3 regions of the Pseudoalteromonas sp. DSM 26666 genome follow, and region 1 is predicted to be linked to each of the others. Evidence: predicted binding sites of a transcription regulator. Region 1 holds the regulator's gene; each other region holds the start of a gene.
What was found. Region 1 encodes sigma-54, which starts transcription at its own class of promoters, with help from an activator protein. Its sites were predicted from a motif close to GTTGGCACGNNNNTNGNNT; they were not measured.
Positions count from the first base shown of each region.

Region 2: a site for sigma-54 is predicted at 1,361-1,379, ahead of hmpA (NO-inducible flavohemoprotein). Genes of this name have one in related genera too.
Region 3: a site for sigma-54 is predicted at 1,370-1,388, ahead of BM380_RS18025 (LruC domain-containing protein). Genes of this name have one in related genera too.

Region 1 is NZ_FPAR01000007.1:18,864-22,153, reverse strand. It holds gene ptsN (PTS IIA-like nitrogen regulatory protein PtsN) at 1-340, opposite strand, end outside; gene hpf (ribosome hibernation promoting factor) at 345-632, opposite strand; gene BM380_RS13465 (RNA polymerase factor sigma-54) at 659-2,158, opposite strand; gene lptB (LPS export ABC transporter ATP-binding protein) at 2,228-2,953, opposite strand; gene lptA (lipopolysaccharide transport periplasmic protein LptA) at 2,950-3,290, opposite strand, start outside.
Region 2 is NZ_FPAR01000011.1:24,748-28,037, reverse strand. It holds gene BM380_RS15955 (endonuclease) at 1-99, shown strand, start outside; gene hmpA (NO-inducible flavohemoprotein) at 139-1,320, opposite strand; gene norR (nitric oxide reductase transcriptional regulator NorR) at 1,486-3,051, shown strand; gene BM380_RS15940 (LysR family transcriptional regulator) at 3,057-3,290, opposite strand, start outside.
Region 3 is NZ_FPAR01000016.1:27,798-31,087, reverse strand. It holds gene rpoZ (DNA-directed RNA polymerase subunit omega) at 100-375, opposite strand; gene gmk (guanylate kinase) at 501-1,121, opposite strand; gene BM380_RS18025 (LruC domain-containing protein) at 1,422-3,290, shown strand, end outside.

The DNA.
Region 1 (3,290 bases):
AATGCTGCTGATTATCGCCATCGGGAACAATTAACGCGACAAAAATGTCAACCGGCCGGTTATCAATCGCATCAAAATTAATAGCTGTTTCGCTCACTAAAATCAAAGCAAGGGGCTCTTGAGCTCCACTCATGCGACCATGTGGAATAGCAATGCCTCGGCCAATGCCTGTACTTCCAAGCTTTTCTCTTGCAGTTAATGCATTAAGAATATCTTGTTGTGTTAAATAGGGCAGCTTATTGTGAGCCAATTCACTGATAAATTCTAAAATTCTTTTTTTACTATTAAAAAGGACCGCAGCTTTACTGCAGTCCTGACAGATAAGTGAGCTTAGTTTCATAGTGTTAGTGTCGAGCAAGTTTCTCTTTGTGTTTAATTACTTGACGATCTAGCTTGTCAATGAGCGAGTCTATAGCGGCATACATATCTTGATGCTCAGTAGAGGCAAAAATCTCAGCGCCACTAACATGAACGGTTGCTTCAGCTTTTTGGTTTAGTTTTTCTACATCGAGAATAACGTGCACATTCGTTATGTGATCAGTGTGCCTCTGTAACTTCGAAAATTTACTATTTACGTAGTCTCTAAGCGAGTCGGTAATATCTACATGGCGACCAGTTAAATTCAGTTGCATAAACATTTTCCTCTTTGTTGTACGCCTTAAATCAAACTTTTACGTTGATTAGACGGGGGAATAGCTAGAGATTCGCGATATTTTGCAATGGTTCTCCTCGCTACTTTAATTCCTTGCTCTGCCAATATATCTGCAATTTTACTATCACTCAATGGTTTAGCTGAGTTTTCTGCAGCGATTAATTTTTTAATTAATGCACGTATTGCTGTTGATGAACATTCGCCACCATTTTCAGTACTTACATGGCTTGAAAAGAAATATTTAAGCTCAAAAATGCCACGTGGTGTATGCATGTATTTTTGCGTAGTAACACGCGATATAGTCGACTCATGCATTTCCACCATTTCAGCCACATCGTTAAGCACCATAGGCTTCATAGCCTCAGGACCGTGTTCAAAAAAGGCCTGTTGCTGCTGCACAATACAGTTGGTTACTTTAAGTAGCGTGTCATTCCTACTTTCTAAGCTTTTTATAAACCATTTAGCCTCTTGTAAGTGCGAGCGAATAAACTGGCTATCACCACTTGATTTAACCGTACGCGACATAGCTGCATATTGGCTATTTACTCTGATCTTAGGCATGCTATCTGGGTTTAATTCAACTACCCAACGACCTTTAACTTTCTTAACCGACACATCAGGAATAACGTATTCAGACTCTTCTCTAACAATAGTGTCTGCCGGTTTTGGGCTGAGCGTATGAATCAACGTCATGATTTCTTTAAGCTCATCTTCTTTAAGCTTTGTTTTTTTCATTAACGTGCGATAGTCACGTGCAGCAAGTAAATCAATATGATCGGTTAAGATCATTTTTGTTTCGTTTAAAAAAGGTGTGTCTTTATCAAATTGATTTAGCTGAATACACAAGCACTCTTGTAAACTACGCGCGGCTATTCCCACTGGATCAAATAGTTGAATACGCTTTAGTACCGCTTCTATTTCGTCAAGTTCAACTTCATCTTCGCCGTCGTTTTCTTGGTTAAAGCTTTCTAATATTTCTTCACAGCTAAGGGTTAGAATCCCTGAATCGTCCACAGCTTCTACAATTGCAATAGCTATCGCTTCATCGGTAGGACTAAACGGCGTCAGTTGAAGTTGCCACATTAAATACTCATGCAGCGTTTCAGTCGAAGAGCCTTGATAAATAGATTCATCTTCTGGCATTGGGCCCGATGAAGAGGCAGGCGCAGCGCTCATATATTCATCCCAAGTAACATCCATAGCCATATCATCGCTAATGGTGTCTTTGGTCATTGCTTCGCCGCTATCTTGCTCATACTCGCTAGGTTTATCGTCAGCTGAGGCACTTAGCGTTAAGTCATCGTTATCGGCTTTTTGTTCGTTTTTACCTGCAGTGTCTTCGCTGTAATCGTGTTCTTCAACTTCAAGCAAGGGGTTGCTATCGAGCGCTTCTTGAATTTCTTGCTGGAGATCCAATGTACTGAGTTGCAATAAGCGAATTGCTTGTTGCAACTGTGGAGTCATTGTAAGTTGCTGGCCCATGCGCAGCTGTAATGATTGCCTCATGTATCTCTAACAATCCTTTTAAATTAGTATAATTAATCTTAGCAGATGCTTAGTGTAATAACACACATATTAGAGCTTGAACTGCTCGCCTAAATAAACATCGCGTACTGTTTTATCGTTTAATACATATTCTGGAGTGCCTGATGCAATTAACTCCCCATGAGAAACTATGTAGGCTTTTTCACAAACATCAAGAGTTTCGCGTACGTTGTGATCTGTGATAAGTACGCCAATTCCTCGGTTTTTAAGATGCTCTATAATCTTTTTAATATCTAATACTGAGATAGGATCAACCCCCGCAAAGGGTTCGTCTAAAAGGATAAATTTAGGGTTTGCTGCTAACGCGCGAGCAATTTCAACGCGGCGACGTTCACCACCTGATAAAGCCATACCTTGACTATCGCGGATATGCTGAATGCTAAATTCATCAAGTAAATTATTTAAGGTATCTTCGCGTTGTTGTTTATTTAATTCTTTACGTGTTTCTAAGATAGCCATTAAGTTTTGATAAACAGTCAGCTTTCTAAAAATAGACGACTCTTGCGGTAAATAACCAATCCCTAAACGCGCTCGGCTGTGCATCGGTAATAAAGTAATATCTTTATCATCAATTGATATTTTGCCTTTATCGCTAGGCACAAGGCCTACAATCATATAAAAAGTGGTGGTTTTACCTGCACCATTAGGGCCAAGTAACCCCACAATACTGCCAGCTTCAACCTCTAGGCCAACGTTTTTTACAACTTCACGACCTTTGTAGCTTTTAGCTAATAGCTCTGCTTTTAATGTGCTCATGGTTGACCTTTATCATCTTCTTTTTTATTTTCAACAGGGACTAAAATAGTGTGTACACGGTCTGTTGAGTTTTCGTCTTTTTCTGCGCTAATTAACTGCTGCTCGATATCGTAAGTGATACTTTTAGCTGTTATTTTTTGACCTGCTTGAGCAATGCTTGCATCGCCGATTAAGGTTAAAAAACGCAGCGACACATCGTAACGCACTTCATTAGCACTGGCGCTCATTATGGTGCCATCAGCTTGTGTTTCTTCAAAATATGCAGGGCTGCCTGTGGCAATTAATAACTGTTTGTTATCGCCTAGGTCATCGCGTTTATGCACTTCTAAACGGTCAG
Region 2 (3,290 bases), on a different contig from region 1:
AAAACGTATGGTTTAAAAATTTCAGCTAAACAACAAAAGCTATTTAATGCTTGGCAACAACAAGCTTATGCTGCTAACACAAATAGTAAAAAGCTGTAAGTTTAAATTAAAAGCGTGTAACACACGCTTTTAATTAACCTATAACGCTTGGTGTGGTCCAAATATTTCGTAGTGAATGTTTGAGCTTTGCACACCTAAATCAAGTAGCTGGTCTTTTACGTAAGCCATAAATGATGCTGGTCCACACAAATAAAATGCCCCTTCGCTAATAGGTAATGATGCCTCAAGCACCGTTAAATCCATTAGCCCAGTGAAATCACACTCCTCGCCACCTTGATTAAACCAAGTAAATGTTTTTAGCTGTGGATGCATTGCCGTTTGCTGCGCTAAATACCCTTTAAATGAAAATTCGCGGCTGTTTTCACACGCGTGCAAATAACTAATCGCTTGATTTTTATCACCACTAAGTAGCGTTTGCAGCATCGCCATCATCGGGGTTTGGCCAACGCCTGCTGAAATAAGTACCACTGGAGTTGCCTCATTTTTTAAAATGAAGTCTCCCGCTGGCGGGTATAACTCTACTCGTGCGCCTTGCTCTAGTGAGTGTAAATAATTAGACACCACGCCAGGCTTTGGTTGGCACTCTTTTTTAACGCTAATACGATAGTTTTTAGCATTGCTCTTTTGCGAAATAGAATACTGGCGGATCTCTTCATATTCTGCGCCCTCAGGCTTAACTTTAATGCCAATGTACTGTCCTGGCTTGTAGGTAATAACTGCTTTACCATCCACAGGTGTCAGCGTAAAACTAGTTACGAATTCAGATTCAACATGTTTATCAGTAATTTCAAACTGGCGCGTGCCTGCCCAGCCACCATGGTTGTTTTTACTGTGCGCATACAATGCCGCTTCTTCGGTAATACAAATATCAGCAAGTACACCGTAGGCCTCGCGCCACGCATATTCAACATCGGCAGTAAACTGCTCAGGAATAAGCTCTTTTAACGTACCGATTAAATGTGCGCCCACAATAGGATAATGCTCAGATAAAATATTTAAGCTGGTATGCTTATGATTAATTCGCGCTAGCGCCTCTTTTAACACGGCTAAATTATCAATATTTTGCGCGTACGCAGCCAACGCATTAAATAATGCAAATTGCTGACGACCCGTTTCTTGATTAGTCATATTAAAAATATGTTTAAGCTCGGGATTATGACTAAACATGCGCTTGTAAAAATGATCGGTTACGACCGTACCTGCCTCTGCAAGCAATGGCACCGTGCTTTTAACTATTTGTATGGTTTTATCGGATAACATGTTTATTTCCTATGTAATAACTAACTGCTTGCATTTAGCATTACACAGAGTGTGCCAACTAATTAAACCTATAATATTCAAAATGTTAAATTAACTCGCTTTACAAGATGGGTCTTTATGACCTACTATAAAACCTGTAAAAATACACTAACAGGTCATTTTGACATGAACCAACAATTCAACCTGACGCAAGTTGCATTAGAACTTGCGCAAAGTACGTTACATGCTCACAGTTTTGAGCAACTTTTAGCCACGGTTGAACGTGTTATTCCCAGCGATGCCAGTGCATTATTAATTTGCCAAGGTGAGCAATTAAAACCCTTAGCCATTAAAGGGCTTATGCCCGATAGCCTAGGACGACGTTTTGATATTGCGGAGCATCCTCGCCTTAAAGCCATCTGCAGTAGTCGTTTGGCTCTGCAATTTGCACATGACTGTCCACTACCTGATCCATACGACGGGCTACTACTGGCTAAAACCGGTGATATTCCAGTGCATGCCTGCTTAGGGTTACCCCTTTATGATAAAAACGCACTACTTGGCATTCTGACCTTTGATAGCCTTAACGCCAATGCGTTTGACGGTATTACCACTGATACACTCAACACCTTACAAACCTTGTGCAGTGCGCACTTTAAAACAGCCCTAGAGCTTGCCCATTACAAACAACATGCGCAGCACTCTAGTGAATTAGTACAAGCGTTAAACCGTGAGGCGCTCAAACGTGATGGTGGTGAAATTATTGGCCAAAGCTCTGCAATACAAACGCTTAAAAATGAGATAAAACTGGTTGCGGCATCAAACTTTAGTGTCCTTATTTTAGGTGATACTGGGGTCGGCAAAGAGTTGGTGGCACGTAATATTCACTTACACTCCGCACGTAAAGATCAGCCATTAATTCATTTAAATTGTGCATCACTGCCTGAAAACCTCGCAGAAAGTGAATTTTTTGGCCATGCAAAAGGCGCTTTTACCGGCGCCCAAAATGCCCGCCAAGGTAAATTTCAGTTAGCCGATGGCGGCACCTTATTTTTAGATGAAATCGGCGAGCTGCCTCTGGCTATGCAAAGTAAATTATTACGCGTACTGCAAAGTGGCGAAGTACAAACCGTTGGCGAAGATGAACTTAAATATGTCGATGTTAGAGTGATTGCAGCAACCAATCGCGACCTAAAACACGAAGTAACACAAGGACGGTTTCGCGCCGATTTGTACCATCGATTAAGTGTTTATCCACTCACAGTCGCTCCATTGAAAGCCCGTGATGAAGATGTTATTTTATTAGCCGGTTATTTTGCAGAAAAAACAGCCCGCAAGCTCGCTATTAAACAGCTAAAACTCAGTATTGAAACGCAACTGCTGCTTAAAAAATATGACTGGCCAGGCAATGTGAGGGAGCTTGAGCATGTGATTAATCGGGCTGCATTAAAGGCTAAACAACATCAGTGGCAGCAACCAATTATTACTATTGAACCTGCGCATTGTGAGCTAAATTTAAGCGCTGTTAACACCTTGGCTCTTGAACACTCAAACCAGCTTGTAATCCCACCTTTAGCAAACAACATTTCGTTAAAGCAAGCCACAGATACCTATACTCAGCAACTTATAATACAGCAACTTAAACAACATAATTATAACTGGGCAAGCACAGCGCGTAGTTTACAGGTCGACCGCGCTAACTTAACGCGGCTAGCCAAGCGCTTAGGTGTTTCAATAAAAAAATCGTTGTAGCCTTTTTAACTTAACTTTCGCTGCTTAAAATAATTTTTTAATAGCTGACTAAACGCTTGAACTTTTGCCGTTCGATGCACTAAATGATGCGTAACCAGCCACAAATCGGTTGGCCAACTCAGTTCATTAGGCAGTACAGGGACTAAATCAGAGTATTGCGCTGCAACATCATGCTGTAATCCGCCAATACCGAGTCCTTTAACTATGGCGCGGGTCGCTTCTGAGGTTTCTGACACTCT
Region 3 (3,290 bases), on a different contig from region 1:
TAAGTTAGGATAAGTTACGAATATACGATGAAAACAAAGGATTGCCAACGGCTATAGTTGAAATACTATGCCGTTAGCTAAATCAAACCGGGCGGTTGATTATTGGTTGCCACCAACAATGGCAGCAACAGCAGCTAGTTCTGCCGCTTCTTGGTGTTGTTGTTCTTCACGGTCAATAACATCCATTGAAGAATTATCAACTAAACCAAGTTCGATTTCACGTAAAGCAACAACTGTTGGCTTATCGTTCTCAGGATCTACTAGTGGATCTTTACCACCAACAGCAATTTGGCGGGCACGACGGGCCGCAACTAAAATTAAGTCAAAACGATTACCAATTGCATCTACTGCATCTTCAACTGTTACGCGAGCCATCTTAGCACTCCAAAATAATTTAAAAGCAAAGGCGTAGTTTACTGCACGCAGCAGGTTTCGCCAATAGCCAGTGGTTAATTTTTATCTGTTTTAGGGCATGAACACCTAATTTATCTTAATTTAGATTATTTGAGTAGCTCATTAATTAAAGTTTGATGACGTGTTGTTTGCGCTTTTAGCGTTAATCGCTGTGCAATAACAATACTTTCTATCTCACTTAAAGCAGTATCAAAATCATCATTCACAACAACAAAGTCATACTCATCGTAATGAGAGGTTTCTGATTGAGCTTGTGCCATACGCCCGGCAATAATTTCAGCTGAGTCTTGGCCACGGTTATTTAAACGTTGCTCTAACTCTTGCTTTGACGGCGGTAAAATAAAGATAGTTTTTACGTCATCCATTATTTCTCGAACTTGGCGAGCGCCTTGCCAATCAATATCTAAAAACACATCAATGCCAGCGGCTAACTGTGATTCAATGGCTTGTTTAGAAGTACCGTAATAATTGTCAAATACTTGCGCCCACTCAAAAAAGTCATCTTTGGCAATTAGTGCCTTAAACTCATCAACCGATACAAAATGGTAGTGTTCCGCATCGTTTTCACCAGGGCGCGGTGCGCGGGTAGTGTGCGATACCGATACTTTCATATCAGCATGTTTTTTCAGTAATGCATTTATTAAGCTCGATTTACCCGCCCCAGAAGGCGCAGATAAAATAAATAAGTTTCCGCGAGAGTGTGCCATTATTTTTTACCTAAAATGAAACAAGCACAGCTATTAAAAAGCCTGCCTTAATTGCACTATTGTACTTTATTTGATGAAGCTTACTCAACTGCTGCAGCATTACCAATAAAGATAGGCAGCTTTAAAGAGTGATGTATGAGGTGTTGGGTCATAGATTTTGAATCTTGCATAATGCAAATAGCGGTATTGCAACTTGCATATTTAAGCATGGTTAAAAATTAATATACTTTAAATTCATGGTGTTAAATTTTGGAATGAAGCCTGCATTAGTTAAGTTATATAACTACAGAGGGCGTACTTATGAAATTAACCCATCTCGGTAAAGTGTGCTTTATATTGTGGCCTTGCACCGTATTTAGCCAGCCATTTGATAATTGCCCCAGCCAGGCTTTTTTAATGCAAGATGCTAAAGCGCAGCTTTATGGTATCGATTTAGTGTCGGCTAAGCCGACGGTGTTGGCCGCGGCTTTAGCGTTTAACACTGGAGCTAACAATGAAAGCGTAAATGCTATAGGTTTTAATTATAAAGATCAGTACTTATATGGCTTTAGCCGCCAAGCACCAAAAAGTGTGGTGCAAATAGATAGCAGCTACCAAATGACTCGTTTAAATGTCACTGGGCTGCCAGATACTAATTTTTATGTAGGTGACATTCAGGTAACAGGCGAAGATACAAACCAACGCGCTGCTTATTATGTCTACACTCCTCGATTTGGTTTATACGAAATTGATTTAAACTCAGATTTAACCGCTGAAATTGCCGCACGACTTTTGCCAAATAGTGCTAATTGGAATTTAGGGATTTACGACTTTGCCTTTCATCCACAAAGCAATTTACTTTATGCTGTTGAATCGAATGGTGATTTGCATGAAATTGATGTTGCTAATAATACCACCACGTTTATAACACAACTCGATATTGGTGATGATACTGGCGCTTTTGGTGCCGCTTACTTTGATATTGACGGTCAGTTTTATTTTAGTAATAACAAAAGCGGAAAAATACATAAAGTTGATTTAAGTACCAGCCCCGTAGTTGACTATACCCCAATAGCCAACGTATTTACCTCTGGACCTAAATCGAGTCAAAATGATGGTGCTCGATGCGCTATTGCAGAAGTGGCGGTAACCGATAGCTCTATCGACTTTGGTGATGCGCCTTTTCCATACAATACCAGCCTAGCTCAAAGTGGCGCCAGGCATTTATTCGATCCTAATGGTACTGGCAGTAACCTTATTTATTTGGGTGAAACGGTCGATGGTGAAAATATTAATACGAATGACGATTTAATCAATAATCCCATAGACGACTCTGATGACGGGGTTAGCTTTGTTACCGCGATTGCTGCAGGGCAAGACAGTCAAATTATTGTAAATGCATCAGCAAATAGCTTTTTATATGCTTGGTTTGACTGGGATCAAAATGGTGGGTTTAGCGAAACTGAGCGCATGCTAACGAAGTACCCACTAAATCAAGGTGATAACAGTATTTTAGTTAGCGTACCAAGTAATGTTAAAGCCGGACAAACATGGGCTCGTTTTCGAGTAACCGATGGCTCTGAGGCATCGCTAATTACCGCCACGGGCGGGGTGCTAGGTGGCGAAGTGGAAGACTACCCAATAACCACATTTGCCAGTGCTATTTACCCAGGTGAAAACGATTGGGTAACGCTTGCTTATGAGGATAAATGGCCGTTTGCAGGCGATTACGATTTTAATGATGTGGTTGTCAATTATCGCACTACACAACTTATTGAAGGCAATGATGTGGTTGGCTATAAAATTGATGGTCAACTTGTTGGGGTAGGCGCTACTTATCACAACGGTTTTGCCGTTAGGCTTACAGAAACCATTAATAACACAACCAATACTATTTTAAGCAGTGAAATTGATGAGCCAAATATTATTTACACTATTAATGGAGAGCTGCAACTCGACTCGCCATTAGAAGCAAACCGTGAGCAGGCTATTTTAATTTTTATGCAAGATACTTGGCAGCATGTAACTAAGCAAGCAGGTTGCGATTACTTCAGAACTCAAAGCAATTGTGATGTAAACAGTAAGGTGACGTTTAGTATGACGATTCCATTAAAAGCCCCTAAAGCTAAATCAAGTGCACCAGGTACGCTACTCGACCCATTCATTTTTGCTGCACAAGGCTTTTACCAC